Regions from separate parts of the Peribacillus frigoritolerans genome, predicted to be linked through region 1. Evidence: a T-box and tRNA genes for the amino acid it is inferred to sense, from the RefSeq annotation. Region 1 holds a T-box; the other holds one or more tRNA genes.
The links. The T-box of region 1 lies ahead of glyQ (glycine--tRNA ligase subunit alpha). A T-box ahead of a tRNA ligase gene usually reads a tRNA of that ligase, here a tRNA-Gly.
Positions count from the first base shown of each region.

Region 2: it encodes a tRNA-Gly, which carries the amino acid that the T-box ahead of glyQ (glycine--tRNA ligase subunit alpha) is inferred to sense. The anticodon was not compared.

Region 1 is NZ_CP158190.1:3,744,994-3,753,304, reverse strand. Features, by position in the region: gene ABOA58_RS18385 (HD family phosphohydrolase) at 1-1,321, shown strand, start outside; gene ybeY (rRNA maturation RNase YbeY) at 1,318-1,794, shown strand; gene ABOA58_RS18375 (diacylglycerol kinase family protein) at 1,772-2,149, shown strand; gene ABOA58_RS18370 (cytidine deaminase) at 2,189-2,587, shown strand; gene era (GTPase Era) at 2,580-3,509, shown strand; gene ABOA58_RS18360 (YqzL family protein) at 3,609-3,752, shown strand; gene recO (DNA repair protein RecO) at 3,786-4,538, shown strand; T-box leader at 4,597-4,773, shown strand; gene glyQ (glycine--tRNA ligase subunit alpha) at 4,871-5,767, shown strand; gene glyS (glycine--tRNA ligase subunit beta) at 5,754-7,823, shown strand; gene ABOA58_RS18340 (helix-turn-helix transcriptional regulator) at 7,984-8,311, shown strand, end outside.
Region 2 is NZ_CP158190.1:4,662,136-4,670,446, forward strand. Features, by position in the region: gene trmL (tRNA (uridine(34)/cytosine(34)/5-carboxymethylaminomethyluridine(34)-2'-O)-methyltransferase TrmL) at 1-348, opposite strand, end outside; gene ABOA58_RS22960 (amidase domain-containing protein) at 416-1,273, opposite strand; gene queG (tRNA epoxyqueuosine(34) reductase QueG) at 1,472-2,611, opposite strand; gene ABOA58_RS22970 (B3/B4 domain-containing protein) at 2,718-3,386, shown strand; tRNA gene ABOA58_RS22975 (tRNA-Gly) at 4,434-4,507, opposite strand; gene ABOA58_RS22980 (YbjN domain-containing protein) at 4,700-5,113, opposite strand; gene ABOA58_RS22985 (NADP-dependent oxidoreductase) at 5,583-6,611, opposite strand; gene mgtE (magnesium transporter) at 7,010-8,311, opposite strand, start outside.

The DNA of each region.
Region 1 (8,311 bases):
TTACCCGTATATCGGCCTGCTGTTATTCATATTCCTGACTTTTGCCGCTTTTTATTACTTTTTCTACTATTCCATTTCCAAAAAGGATAACAAGTACAATCAGTTATTGATTTTCAGTCTTGTCTTCATCCTTTCAATGGCTACCATGAAAACAGTCAGCATTCTCGCAGACCTGAAAAACTCGAACTTGGAATACATTTTCCCGGGTGCCATGGCGGCGATGCTCATCAAGATTTTATTGAATGATAAGCTAGCGGTAGCAATGATCATATTGTTAGGTTCGTATGGTACGATTATATTCAATGGTGATACACCTGGAAATCTGGATTTCTCGATGGGGCTTTATATCATATTTGGGGGATTGACGGCAATCATCATTCTATCGAGGCCCAATTTCAAATCAAAGGTGCTGGTAGCGGGGCTGCTATTGGCTTTAATCAATATGGCATTTGTTTTTTCGCTCATCTTTATTATGGACAGCCATTATACTAGAATGGAGTACTTGTATTATGCTGCTGCTGCGATGGGTTCTGGAGTGGGTGCAGCCGTTTTGACTATGGGCCTGTTGCCGTTTTTCGAGGCTGGTTTCGGGATCTTATCATCAATTAAGCTTATCGAGCTCGCGAATCCCAATCATCCTTTACTTCGGAGGATCTTGATTGAGGCTCCGGGGACATATCATCATAGCGTGATGGTGGCCAATTTGGCGGAATCGGCTTGTGAAGCCATCGGCTCGAATGGATTGCTGGCAAGGGTCGGCAGTTATTATCATGATATCGGTAAAACGAAGCGGCCGCATTTCTTCATCGAAAATCAGATGAATGAAGAGAATCCGCATGATCGGCTGCAGCCGGAAACGAGCAGGGATATCATCATTGCCCACGCCGTAGACGGCGGGGAGATGCTTCGCAGTAACAAATTTCCGAAAGAGATTGTGGATATTGCAGAGCAGCATCATGGGACCACTTTATTGAAATTTTTCTACCACAAGGCAAAAAAACTAGATGAGTCCACACTCGAAGCGGACTACCGTTATCCCGGGCCGAGGGCAGTAATGAAGGAAGTAGCCGTCATCGGCATAGCCGATAGTGTGGAAGCTGCAGTGAGATCGATGAAGCACCCAACTCCGGAGAAGATTGAAGAACTGGTAAGTTTCATCATTCAGGACAGGATCTCTGATGGTCAATTTGATGAATGTGACATTACTATGAGAGAATTGAGTATCGTGAAGCATTCTTTATGTGAATCGCTTAATGGTATCTTCCACTCCAGGATTGAATATCCGGAGTCGGATAAATTAGGACAGAAGGTGAAAGAATGATTTTAGCTATCGATTTAATGGATGAAACGAATGAAGTAACGGAGGAAGCTCAGCACCTTGTTGAAAGCATTCTGCAATTTGCGGCAAGAAAAGAAAACATTGAAAAAGACACCGAGCTGTCTGTTACATTTGTTGACAATGATAGGATTCGGGAAATCAATAAAGAATATCGTCACAAAGATTCAGCTACAGATGTCATTTCTTTTGCGCTTGAAGAAATGGGAGAAGATGAAGTGAAAATTATCGGGGCCGAAATGCCCCGCATGCTAGGGGATATCATCATTTCCATTGAACGCACAAAAGAACAGGCTGAAGAATATGGTCATTCATTTGACCGGGAACTTGGATTTTTGGCACTGCATGGATTTCTTCATTTATTAGGATTTGACCACATGAATGAAGAAGATGAAAAAGTGATGTTCACAAAACAAAAGGAGATCTTGGAAGAATATGGACTTTCAAGAGAAGGGTAAAAAAAGGTATCCTTTATTAAAAAGTTTCTCTTTTGCCTGTCAGGGAATTTTGGAGGCTGTTCGGACTGAACGCAATATCAAGATTCACTTCGCGTTAACGGCAATCGTCGTATTCTTTGGTTGGTACTTCTCATTGAATGGGATGGAGTGGCTTTTCATTTTGGCGGCCATAGCCGGTACGATTACGTTGGAGCTCGTTAATTCAGCGATTGAAAGGGTAGTGGACCTGGTAACGGATCAAATCCATCCGCTTGCCAAGCAGGCAAAAGATATTGCAGCCGGAGCTGTATTCATATATGCTATATTTTCTATAATAGTTGGATTGATTATCTTTTTGCCCAAGTTTGGCCTGTAGATTGCCGAAATGGTACTCAATTTGAAAGGAAGATGTGAATTGAATACAAAAGAATTGATTGAGGAAGCTAAAAAAGCAAGGGATAAAGCTTATGTGCCTTACTCCAAATTTAAGGTGGGGGCAGCCCTTTTAACCGCTGATGGAAAGGTCTATCATGGTTGTAATATAGAAAATGCTGCATACAGCATGTGTAATTGCGCAGAAAGGACAGCTTTATTCAGCGCTTATGCCCATGACGATAAAAAATTCGCTAAACTTGCAGTTGTTGCAGATACCGATGGTCCCGTTGCTCCATGCGGGGCATGCAGGCAGGTTATTTCAGAGCTGTGCGAAAAGGATATGCCGGTTGTTTTGACCAACTTAAATGGGGATATAAAAGAACTAACAGTACAGGAATTGCTTCCAGGAGCTTTTTCACCGGAGGATTTGAATGGATAAATTATTTAATGATACACAAGTAAAAGACTACAAATCAGGTTTCATTTCGATTATTGGACGACCTAATGTTGGGAAGAGTACATTTCTGAATCGGGTCATCGGTCAAAAAATCGCCATTATGAGCGATAAACCGCAAACTACAAGAAATAAGGTCCAAGGTGTACTTACGCAAAACGATTCACAAATGATTTTCATCGATACACCCGGCATTCATAAACCAAAGCATAAGCTTGGTGATTTTATGATGAAAGTGGCCACGAATACATTGAAGGAAGTCGATTTGATTCTCTTCATGATCAATGCGACTGAAGGATACGGACGCGGTGACGAGTTTATCATTGAAAAACTTCAATCCGTAAAAACGCCTGTTTTTCTGGTTGTAAACAAAATCGATGCGATGCATCCGGATGATTTACTTCCGATCATTGAAAAATACCAACAGCTTTACCCATTTGCGGCAGTTGTTCCGATTTCTGCGCTTGAAGGAAATAACGTTGATACATTGCTTGAGCAAATCAAGGAACATCTGCCTGAAGGTCCCCAGTTTTATCCTGCTGACCAAGTGACCGACCACCCGGAACGTTTTATCATTTCCGAATTGGTCCGCGAGAAGGTGCTGCACCTGACACGGGAAGAAATTCCGCATTCGGTGGCTGTTGTCATCGATTCAATCAAAAAAATGGATAACAGCGACACCATTAATGTCATGGCGACGATCGTTGTCGAACGTGATTCACAAAAAGGCATTGTCATCGGAAAGCAAGGGAAGATGCTTAAAGAAGTCGGCAGCCGTGCCAGAGTGGATATCGAAAACTTATTGGGCTCGAAAGTTTTCCTGGAACTGTGGGTAAAGGTGCAGAAGGATTGGCGTAACAAAGCAAGCCAGCTTCGCGATTATGGCTTCAATGAAAGCGAGTATTAATTAACAAAATTTACGCGTCATGAAAGTTTGGAAAACGGTCAAGCTAATCATATGGTCGGATATTCATATTGCTAGTTAAAAATGAAAGGTGGGCTTTATATGTTGGATTTTACCTGGGAATTATTCACTGAAACAGGTAATGTGGACACCTATTTGCTGTTTAAGGAGATAGAAGTCGAAAGACAGGAAAGACACTTGGGATTAAATGATGAGCTAGCAGAAATTGATTTTCCTGTTTCATAGGTTAGCCTTGGCGAGCATGGGTGGTGTCTTGGTATGCTCCAAAAATGTGAGGGCATTGTCATAAGGCGAACTGCATATGGAGAAAATAACAAAATCATTACTATATATACCCGTGAGCTAGGAAAAATTGGCGTTATGGCTAGAGGAGCCAGTAAACCTAACAGCAGGCTTTCTGCCGTCACACAGCTTTTTTGCTCCGGGTATTTTCTTGTAACTACATCAACCGGACTCGGAAGTCTTCAGCAAGGAGAAATGGTCGATTCACTCCGTTTCATAAGGGAGGATCTTTTTGCCACTGCTTATGCTTCTTATATTGTTGAATTGCTTGATAAAAGCGTCGAGGATAAGAAACCGAATCCATATTTGTATGAGTTGCTTTCGCAAACCTTGCATTACATAAACGAAGAATATGACGCAGAGGTATTGAAATTCATTTTTGAAATGAAGATGCTGCCCGTCAATGGGATTAACCCAGTGCTGAATCAATGTGCTGTATGTGGTGAAACGGAAGGGGAATTCTCCTTCTCGCTTCGGGAAGCGGGGTTTATCTGTCACCGCTGCCTGGGGAAGGACCCTTATCATTATAAAATTTCACCTGCAGCCGTCAAATTGCTGCGGATCTTTTATTATTTCGATTTATCAAGGCTCGGAAACATTTCCGTCAAGCCTGAAACGAAAAAAGAACTGCGGAAGATCATCGATGCTTATTATGAGGAATATTCTGGTCTGAACTTGAAATCAAAAAAGTTCCTGAAACAGATTGATACGATGAAAGATATGTTTTAAGATCTGACCTATTGACATTCCATGCTAGTTTGTATAAAATTCTAATCATCAAAATAAGAAGATTGCGTTGATGGAAAAGAGTATCTGTCATTCTCCATAAAAAGCGAACCCGGGACGGTGGAAGCCGGGATATGGATTTACAGGGAAGGGCGTTTCCGGAGCATGTTGCTTTGAAAAGAGGCCGTTTTATAAACGGCAATTAGGGTGGAACCGCGGGTATACTCTCGTCCCTATGCATTTCGCATAGGGACGGGAGTTTTTTGTTTGCCAAAATGTGATGGGTTCCGACCTGATTTTAAAAAGAGCCGTTTTAAATAACTTGGAGGTGTACGATGAATATTCAAAATATGATTTTAACGTTACAAAAGCATTGGTCTGAACAAGGCTGCATATTAATGAATGCTTATGATGTCGAGAAAGGGGCAGGAACGATGAGCCCATACACGTTCCTGAGAGCCATTGGACCGGAGCCTTGGAGCGTTGCTTACGTGGAGCCTTCACGCCGTCCTGCTGACGGTCGTTATGGTGAGAACCCTAACCGTCTGTATCAGCACCATCAGTTCCAAGTGATCATGAAGCCGTCGCCTGACAATATCCAAGAGTTATATTTGGATTCTTTACGCGCTTTAGGGATAAATCCGCTTGAGCATGATATTCGTTTTGTGGAGGACAACTGGGAAAATCCATCACTAGGGTGTGCTGGTCTCGGTTGGGAAGTGTGGCTTGATGGAATGGAAATCACGCAATTTACATATTTCCAACAAGTGGGCGGCCTTGAGTGCAAGCCGGTTTCCGTGGAAATTACATACGGGATCGAACGTCTCGCCTCATACATTCAAGATAAGGAAAACGTATTTGACCTGGAATGGACAGATGGATTCACAGTTCGGGATATTTTTGGACAGCCGGAATACGAACATTCGAAATATACGTTCGAAACCTCCGACCTTGATATGCTGTTTCAGCTTTTCACGATGTATGAAAAGGAAGCGCATCGGCAAATGGAAGAAGGACTTGTACATCCCGCATATGATTATGTTTTGAAATGTTCACATACATTTAACCTTTTGGATGCCAAAGGTGCCATCTCGGTGACGGAAAGAACGGGTTATATTGCCCGGTGCCGTAACCTAGCGCGCAAGGTTGCCAAAACCTTCTATGAAGAGCGGGAAAAATTAGGCTTCCCGATTCTGAAAGTGAAAGGGGAGAATACAAATGAGCAAGCGTGATTTGTTATTGGAGATTGGATTGGAAGAGCTGCCTGCCCGTTTTGTGACAGCATCAATGAAGCAGTTGTCAGATAAGGTGCAGCAATGGCTAAAGGAAAAAGCGATAGAATTCGGAACGGTTGAAGCTTTTTCCACACCAAGACGTTTGGCTGTACTGGTGAAAGACGTGGAAGAATCCCAAAAGGATATCGAAGAAGAAGCAAAAGGCCCGGCTAAGAAAATCGCTTTGGACAGTGAAGGCAACTGGTCTAAAGCCGCATTGGGCTTCGTCAGGGGTCAAGGCATGACTTCAGAGGACATTTATTTTAAAGAACTCAAGGGTGTGGAATATGTCCATGTGAATAAATTCATAAAAGGACAGCAGACCGTTCAGCTTTTATCTGAGCTTGCTGAAATCATCAGCGGCATGACGTTCCCGAAAAATATGCGTTGGGCCAATCAGGAGCTCCGCTTCGTTCGTCCGATTAAATGGCTGATTGCCTTATTCGGCAATGACATTGTGCCATTCAGCATTGCTGATGTGGAAACGGGCCGTGAAACAAAAGGACACCGTTTCTTGGGAGATAGCGCTAGCATCGAACTGCCGGAACTGTACGAAGATACGTTAAAAGAACAATTTGTTATGGCGGATCCAGATAAACGCCGGCAAGTTATATTGGATCAGATTAAAGAGCTTGAGCAGGAGAAAGGCTGGATCATCCCAGTCGATGAAGATCTGCTTGAAGAAGTCAATAATTTGGTAGAGTATCCAACGGTGTTATTTGGTGATTTTGAAGAAGAATTCCTTGGGCTTCCAGCTGAGGTGCTTATCACATCGATGAAGGAACATCAGCGTTATTTCCCTGTTAAAGATCAGGACGGGAAACTGCTTGCTCACTTTGTAACCGTGCGTAACGGCGATGACCGCCATTTGGATAAGGTTTCTAAAGGTAATGAAAAAGTATTGCGTGCCCGCCTATCTGATGCCGCATTCTTCTATAAAGAAGATCAGAAAAAAGAGATTTCGGATGCTTTGAAAAAGCTCGATAGCATCGTTTATCATGAAGAAATCGGTACCTTAGCCGAGAAAACTGCCCGGGTAACCGCAGTGACGGGTGCCCTTGCGGATGCTTTGAATTTAAAGGCGGAAAAAGAAATGGCGCTTCGGACAGCGGCAATTGCCAAGTTCGATTTGGTGAGTCAAATGGTTTATGAATTCCCTGAATTGCAAGGGTATATGGGTGAAAAATATGCGATCTTAAAAGGTGAAGCAAAAGAAGTGGCCGCGGCTATCAATGAACATTATATGCCAAGACATGCGGATGACAATGTACCGCCTTCAGTCATTGGTGCGGTTGTTAGTTTAGCTGAAAAAATTGATACTTTGTCTTCATTCTTCGCTATTGGCGTCATTCCGACAGGTTCCCAGGATCCCTACGCATTAAGAAGGCAGGCGAGCGGTGTCGTCCAAATCCTAGCGGAGAAGAAATGGAATATTTCTCTAGAGGAGCTTATTGTTTTAGGCCTTAAAGGACTGGAATCAAAAGGCATATTAAAACGTGATCTTGAAGAAGTTAAAGCGGATATGTTCACATTCTTTAAAGCACGTGTCAAACACCTGCTTCAAGAACAGCAAATCCGTTACGATTTGATTGATGCAGTTCTGTTCAATGAGATCGGTTATATCCACTCTATCGTGGAACGTGCACATGTCTTGGATGCTAAAAAGGACGAAGCAGGGTTTAAAGAAAGCCTGGAAGCATTAAGTCGGGTCATGAACATTGCCGTAAAATGTGACAATAAGGTGACAGTTGATCCTTCTGTCTTTGAAAATGATCAAGAAAATGCGTTATATGTAAAATATCAACAAGTGGCAATCCGTTATATGGAATCTAAAGATGAGAATGAGCGGTTTGAACAGCTTGTTTCGCTTCAATCGGAAATAGAGTCATATTTCGAGAATACAATGGTCATGGCAGATGATGAAGCAATCCGTAATAACCGTTTATCCTTAATGAAAGAGATCAGTGATTTGGTTGCAGGGTTTGCTGCCATGAATAAAATCATCCTTACATGATCGAAAGGATGCTTGGAAATCGGAAACACTTTACATAGGGTTTCCGATTTCTTAAAAAGATAATGGTCAATAAATAGGACAAAAATGCCCTTATTAAATAATTTAGTATATAATTATTAAATGAATAAATTTTGTTACTTTACTCTGCGAAAGCAGTGGGGTGGTGATTATAATCCAATTGAATAAGCGTCAGGAGCAAATTTTACAAATTGTAAAAGAAAACGGACCGATTACTGGAGAACATATTGCGGATAGATTGAACCTTACCAGGGCGACACTTCGTCCAGATCTAGCCATTTTAACGATGGCAGGTTTTCTTGATGCCAGGCCGCGAGTGGGGTATTTTTATACAGGCAGGTCAGGGACACAGCTTTTGACCGACAGCCTTAACCATCTTTATGTACGAGACTACCAATCGATACCTGTCGTTGTTGACGAGGGCATTTCCGTATATGATGCAATCGTCATGATGTTTTTAGAAGATGTCG
Region 2 (8,311 bases), 920 kb from region 1:
TTGGATCACCTCTTTCGGGAGACCCGTCGTTTCACGGCCAAAAATGAAGTATATCTCACTGTCTTGATCACTGTAATCGAAGCTGGAATGTGGCTGCTCTCCGAATTTCGTCAAGTAATAAAATTCACCGCCGGCATTTCTTTCATAAAACTCTTCTAACGAATCATAATAATGGATCTTTACATTCTCCCAGTAATCGAGCCCGGCCCGTTTGAGCTGTTTGTCATCCGTCGAGAAACCGAGCGGGCGAATGAGATGTAAAGACGTATCCGTCCCTGCACACGTTCTTGCGATATTTCCTGTATTTGCTGGAATCTGTGGTTGATATAAAACTACATGTATTGACACTTCATTTTCACCTCTAGTTTGAACTTCACCTTAATTATAGCATTAAACAAAAAAGACTAAAAACCAATCACCCTCCATCCAAAATCACAAAGAACTTATAAACGATGTTCGGTGTGTATCTGGTTGAATCCTCATATGTCCAATACCGGTGACGGCTGTTCATCGTATGTGCATTCACTAGCGGCATCCCGTCCTGATCCTTCGCCGTTACGATCAAATTATGATCAAACCTTCCGTCCCCTTCGAAATCTATGCAGAGGATATCACCCAAATTCAATTCCTTGGCCGACCCGACCTGCTTTGTCCTGATGGCATTCCCAGCTTTAAGCAGATGGTATAAAGAATGGGCCGTCGTCCATGTATAACTCCAGCTTTTCCCTCTTATCCACCAGCCCTTACTTTTGTTTGGAGCCCCCCACATCGGTATTCCTCCCGCATGTAAACATTGTGAAATGTAATTCGTACAATCATCAGTGAATTTATAATAAGCTGGATTAAATTCGTTCCACCAACGCTCGGCATATTGGACGGCCTTCATCCGATCATACTTATATGCGAGACGATCTGCGCCTGGATCACATTTTGGCGGTGCCTCTTCGGTTTCAAAGCTGGGAAACAGCTCACGTTCATCCACTATATACCCATTTCGAAACCGGGCCTCCCTTTCTTCCATTTCTTCTTCTATATAAAATGAATCCTCCTGTTTCAATAAATATTGCAGGTGCACGTGATATGTCAGAACTGTATCATTATCTTCCTTTCTCTTTGAATGTACCTTGCCTGCCGCATTCACCCGAACAATTTCCGCAGCACGGTTCCTCATCATTTCCTTCTTCAAATGTAACTTCCTTTCACCCCGTTCCAGTTCATCGGAAGTATAAAACTCCACCCTTTCTTGTAAAAGGCGTTGCAATTGTTCCCTCAAGTTCATGCCCTCCTTCTTACCATCTATGCTAATGTGTATGTATGAGGGCATGGACAAAAACACAATTTCATAAAATGTGGGAGTTTCAACTTTATAAATATAATGATACTTTTAAAAAGGTTTCCTTGAAGGTAACGGAATATTTTAAGCCAAAAAAAGCCGCCCCGTAATATTTACCGGGCGGCTGCATTTTAAATATTATTTTGTTTCCAAGGTAAACTGCAGTCCTTTCTCAATTTCCGCCAATACCTCTTCATCCTTTTCCTTCATTCGTGCTTCTTCCAATGCGGAAACAGCCTGCGCCCGGCCAATTTTCCCAACTGCCCAGGCCGCCGTCCCCCTGATGACAGGCCGCGGATCATCCTTCATGACCTGTATCAATTGAGGCAATGCCGTTTCATCTTTGAAATGGGCCAATGCTAAAATGGCATTTCGTTGGATTGGTTTTTTACCGCGCCAGGAGCCAGATACATGGCCGTATGTCTCTTTGAAGTCCCGATTTGAAATCGTAAGCAGGGGTTTTAACAGCGGTTTCGCCAGCTCCGGGTCGGGTTCCATCTCTTCATGAAAATGAAAATCCATTCCTTTGTTTTTCGGACAAACAGTCTGGCATGTATCACATCCATACAAACGATTGCCTATTTTCGTCCTGAACTCATCCGGAAGGAAACCTTTTGTCTGCGTTAAGAACGCAATGCAACGCTTGGAATTTAGCTGCCCACCCTGAACGAGCGCTCCAGTCGGGCAAACATCGACACATTTATTGCATGTCCCGCATTGATCTTCCATCGGTTGATCCGGTTCAAATGGCAGGTTGGTTATCATGTCTCCCAAGTATACATATGACCCGAATTCCGGTGTGATGATCATACTGTTTTTTGCACTCCAGCCAATACCTGCACGCTCAGCCACTGCCCTATCTGATAATTCGCCCGTATCAACCATGGACTTCATCATTGCTCCTGGCACTTTATCTTTAATGAAATCCTCAAGTAACTGCAATTTATTACGAAGAACGGTATGATAATCCGTTCCCCATGACGCCCGGCAAAAGATCCCCCGGCGCTCACTTTTTGTACTTTGCGGAGCATCCTTCAATTTCGAAGGATAAGCAAGCGCAATCGAAATGATGGATTGCGGTTTATCGAATATCAAATCAGGCCTTACCCTTTTTTCTATATCGGCTTCTTCAAACCCTGACTGATAATCCAGCTCCTGTTGACGTATCAACCGAGCTTTCAATTCGGTAAAGGCCGTGGCCGATGTAAAGCCGATTTTATCGATGCCGATTTCCTTACTATATAAAATCACTTCTTGCTTGAATGTGTTCATATCCATATTAATCACCTACGTTCATTCAGTATTCCCATTGAAAGCTTGAATCTTTTTCAAACCATTGCTATCTATGATAAACTAATTGCAATCATTTTTGGAGGTGAAACGGTTGGAAATTACCATATCAGCTAATCTTAGCAGTAAAATCCCTCAATTCAAAGTTGGGATCATTACATATGAAAACATCGAAGTAGGTCCCTCCCCGCAAATGGTGAAAGGAAGACTTCAACTATTTCAGGAAGCTCTTTTCTTCGACCTTGAAGAAAAGGAATTGACCGACTTTTCCGGCATTAAAGTGTGGCGGGAGATTTTCAAGGCTACAGGAACAAATCCGTCACGGTATCGCCCCTCCGTGGAAGCCCTTTACCGCCGCGTAAAAAAACAGAATTACTTGACACCCATCCATTCAGCCATCGATTTAAATAACTTCTTCTCGCTGTTATATGAAGTTCCGATCGGCATTTATGATGCGGAAAAATTATCAGGGGACATCTCGATTAAGATCGGCGAGGCGTCAGATGGTTATGAAGGTTTGAACGGCCGCTTGAATTCCATGGAAAATATGATTACATCAGCCGATGATGTGGGCACATTCGGAAGTCCTTACGTTGATTCAGAACGCACGAAAGTCACCGAAGAAACGAAAAAAGCCATCCAAATCATTTATTTACAGCCCAATACTCCAATCACGGAAGCAGATCAGCTGACGAAATCCCTGATGGACATGTTCCTTGAAATCCACGGTGGTGAAGGGACTTACTCGATTGTAGAAGGATAATTAAAAATTGAACGAAAATAAACCCTTTCCACAATCGGAAGGGGTCTATTTATGATTTTTCCAATTAATAAAACCAGTGCGCTAGTATCCTTTTATTCAACCGATCGATCCATCCCAGAACCTGAAATTTAAGAGCATAAAGGATCACCTAGTCATAAATTTGGTTCGGGATGAGTCCAGCCTACTGTTTTTTCTTAAACTACATTCCAATTGATTTCAGAAATCCGCTCCCTTTCCGCCAACAGTCTACTAAGCCTCATCAAGCAAGCTTTTGTGGGGTCTCGGCTAGCCGGTTATTCGGCAGGAGTGTCGTGCATTTCTTCCATCCATTGAGGATTACAGTAAAAAAAACATGAAGGATCACCCAGTCTTAAACCTGGTTCTGGATGAGTCCAGCCTACGTTTTTTTTAAAACTACATTCCAGTTGATTTCAGAAATCCGCTCCCTTTCCGCCGACTGTCTGCCAAGCCTCCTCGGCTCAAGCGCCTGTGGGGTCTCGGCTAGCCAGTTATTCGGCAGGAGTGTCGCAAATTTCTTCCATCCATTAAGGATTACAGTAAAAAAACATGAAGAGTGAGATTTAATACATTTTTTTCCAAAAAACTTTTCAGACAATTTCAGCAGAGCAATTTTGTTTCAACCTACACCTCACTATTCGACTCCCAATCCCTTTTTTGCCGGTAAACTGCAACCATATCAATGGTTACATAGCCTGGCACGCCTCGCTCTAACAGACTTCGACTACACAGCTTGTCAGTTTGGACAAAAAAGCACACACTTAGTCAAACTGATTCTACTAACGTAGTTAATCACATTGAACAAGTTTGTGCTGCATCGAATTCCCACTCTTCCGAATAGTGGATAGTCGAAAAATAAAAAAACTCTGGTTTTTGTTGCGGTATGACATACGGTAACACTGCTTCGATAAAATGCTGGCAATTTGGACAATAAAAAAATCCCACTGTAAACAGTAGAATTCTTGTAATAATATTAAAACGCAAAGCTTCGTTCTCCAGGTAACGAAACCCTACGTTATGAGTATGTATTGGAGCGGGTGAAGGGAATCGAACCCTCATCATCAGCTTGGAAGGCTGAGGTTTTACCACTAAACTACACCCGCATATTCTTGTAGAAGTTTGTCGAATTACCAATCAACAAAATTAATTATATAGTTTAATGTGAAAAAATGCAATAGTTCTTTTAAAAAAAATTAATAATTACCGTATTGTAACGTTAATATATTCATTCACTCTAGTAAAAATGTTAAAAAGTCCCCTGATTCAGAGAACTTTTACATCCTATATATGATGATTTAAGACCAAATGACTTCCATTAACCGCGGATAAACCTGCTGTGCCGTTTCAAGCAGCATGATTAACTTCCTGAACGCCAGATCCGGTACGATATCCCCCTCAATGGAGTATGAATACCGAATGGAAATGGTCCCATTTTCCTCATACAGCTTGGAATACCTAAAATTAGCATTATATTCATTCAACAGTGTATGTACATCCTGTTTCTTTTCAGGATTCTTCAACTCGGCGACATTAAAGCAAAATAAGTCCGCCACATTTTCATCTTGATTGAAAGCAAATACTAAAAGGACCTTCCACCCGTCCTTTAACTTTTGCTCAGCCCTAAAAAAGGTGGTGCCATCTTCATTCAACTCATTCATATAGATTTTCTCACTAGTTAAAAAATCACGAAATTTAGCAACGTTTGACATGGTTCATCACCTTTCTCTTTGTAATTACATTTTATAATGAAAACTGGCATTTTTACAGACTTTTCTATAAACCTTCCAATTTCATCCTATTAATAGGGACGAAGAATCACTCATTTAAAGAAAGGGATTCAAAAATGAACTCCCATATGAGGATTAATAGATTGATTAGCCAGTTGCTTCTCCGCAAAACTGAAGCTCTTCTTGAAGGTCCAAAATTTCCTGGCAGATTTTTGAGCATCCTTCAATTTCAGGCACTTCTCGCAGTGAAGGCTATGTCTGATGAAGTGACTTCTAATAATTAATTTCCTTCATATGAATCAAAAGATACCACTAAAGGTAATGAAGGATCATATTTTTATTTGAAAGGAAAACGGCCTTTCCCCGATTGAAAAAATCGAAAAAAGGCCGCTTTTGTCATAAGCTGCTTAAAATCAAAAAAAGGAACTTCCACAGCTTTATTTCATAAAACTTATAGTTGAGCGAATTCAGGTTCCGCAACTTTTACAAGCTGTTTACCGAGGTTCGTTCCTTTAAACAAACCTAAAAATGCATCAGGTGTGTTTTCGAACCCTTCAATAATCGTTTCTTCATACTTCAGCTTTCCTTCTTGAAGCCACTTACCTAAATCCGTAGCACCTTCTTGGAATCTAGAGGCATAATTTCCAACTGTGAAACCTTTCATTAGTGCACTCGTTTTGATCATCGCCGATTGCAGACGCGGTCCTAGATCTTTTCCTTCTGCGTTATACGAGGAAATCGCTCCGCATAATGGTATTCGGGCATTCGCATTCAAAAGTGTGAAAACAGCATCGGACACCTCGCCGCCCACATTATCGAAATAAACATCGACTCCATCGGGAACAGCATTAGCTAAATCTGTCGCAAAACTTTCACTTTTATAGTTTACGGCTCCATCAAATCCTAGTTCTTTCGTTAAATACTCAAGTTTTTCATCTGAACCAGCGATGCCAACAACCTTCGCACCTTTAATCTTAGCAATTTGTCCGACTACTGAACCAACTGCTCCAGCCGCTCCTGAAACGACTACCGTTTCACCTTCTTGAGGTTTTCCAATATCAAGCAAACCAAAGTAAGCAGTTAAACCGGTCATTCCAAGAATCCCTAAATGAGTTGTGACCGGAGCCACCTTGGGATCAATCACGCGGATTTCCTTTTCGGTGACAACTGTGTATTCTGCCCAGTCGATGTTCCCAACAACGACATCCCCTTGTTTGAAGGAATTCGATTTGGACTCAACAACTTCAGCAACAACGCCGCCCGTGATGACCTTATTCAATTCAAATGGAGCAATATATGATTTGGTATCTTGCATTCTGCCACGCATGTATGGATCGACAGATAAATATAGTGTACGTACTAAAATCTCATTATCCTTTGGTGTGGGAACTTCACTCTCAACAAAGTTGAAATCCCCTTTCGAAGGCATACCTTTTGGACGGTTTGCCAGGGTGATTATTTGTTGTTTAGTTTGTGTCATCATTGTTCCTCCTTGGTTTGAATACGTAATTTCGAAAAGAAGCGTATCACTGATGAAGTTCATAGGTCAAAGAATATGATTGGCTATTGCTTCCATAACACTCTTGATGTAGCCTTTCCTGAAAACCCCAAACATGCTACAGCCTATTATGTCCCATGTTTTCATTTCAATATACGATTCACTCCCGAGAAAAATTTAACGGCCTTTCCCCGATTGGATACCGAGAAAAGGCCGCAGCTTGAAATACTCTATTTTTATCGTGTGCTAGGCAGATGATCAAGCTCCGCACTTTCCCGAATTAAAACATCAGCCTGGACAGTTTGTACTGCAATCATTAAGACTATGTTCGCCCTTGAAAAAACTTTGCAAACATATGTGAACTTGGTTTAATGGATAGTCTACATCAATTTTGAAATAAACATCGTGGCAATTCCAAAGTAAATAAGTAACGAGAGTATATCATTTAGTGTTGTAATTAGCGGACCAGAAGCAACTGCAGGATCGATGTTGAATTTATATAATATCAAAGGAATAATGGTCCCAGCTAAAGTCCCGATAATTAGGGTCATCACTAACGAACTTCCAACCACTAATCCCAGAACGGAATTTCCCTGCCAAACATAAGCTATGATGGAAATCAATATTCCACAGGTAATGCCTATTATCAATCCAACTTTCAATTCCCGTATAATAAGTCTGGTCACGACTCCTTTATCCGTATCACTAGTGATTAGGCCTCTTACAACAACAGCTAAAGATTGAGTACCTGTATTTCCAGTCATCCCTGCGATCATCGGCATAAAGAAAGCAAGCGCAACAACTTTGGACAATGTTTCTTCAAAACCGCTTATAATGGTTCCAGACACTAATCCGATAAATAAAAGTAAAATAAGCCAGGGCAGCCGACGATATGCGGCCACGTGCGCCTTCGTGTCAAAGTCTATAGCTTTACCGGATGCCGATAATTTTTCAATATCTTCATTCGCTTCCTTAATGACAACATCAATAATATCATCGACGGTTACTATTCCTAATAATTCATTATTTTTTTCAACTACAGGAATTGCTAAAAAATCATATCGCTCAATGACACGAGCTACCTCTTCTTGGTCTTCATCAGCAGAAACGGAGATAACCCGGCTATACATAATATCTTGAATTTTTTCAGATTCATCATTTATTATTAAATCCCGATATGAGACAACACCTACTAATTTTTTATCATTATCTATTACATAAAGATAATTGATCGTTTCCGAAAACTCCGCAAAGATTTTCAGTTTTTCAACTGCTTCACGAACCGTATAATGTTGGGGGATCCATACAAAACGGTTTGTCATTATTCGCCCGGCCGTTTCAGGGGGATAATTCATGATATTTTGAACGATTTTTGATTCTTCCTGTTTCATGCCTGAAAGAAGTTCTTCAATTTTTCCAGGGGATAGGTCCTCTAACAATGAAGCTAGATCATCATTATCCATTAAATCCATAACATGGCCGGATTTCTCTATTCCTAATTTACTAAGAATTTTTAATTGATGCACTTTCTCAACTTCTTGAATCAGTTCAGCGATTTGTTCTGAATCAAGTAACAACAAGAAACGTGTATGGTGTTTTTCTGGAAGCCCCTCAAAAGTTCGAGCAATGTCATATGGTTGGAGTTCTTCTAATATTGCTTGAAATTCTTTCTTTTTTCCTTC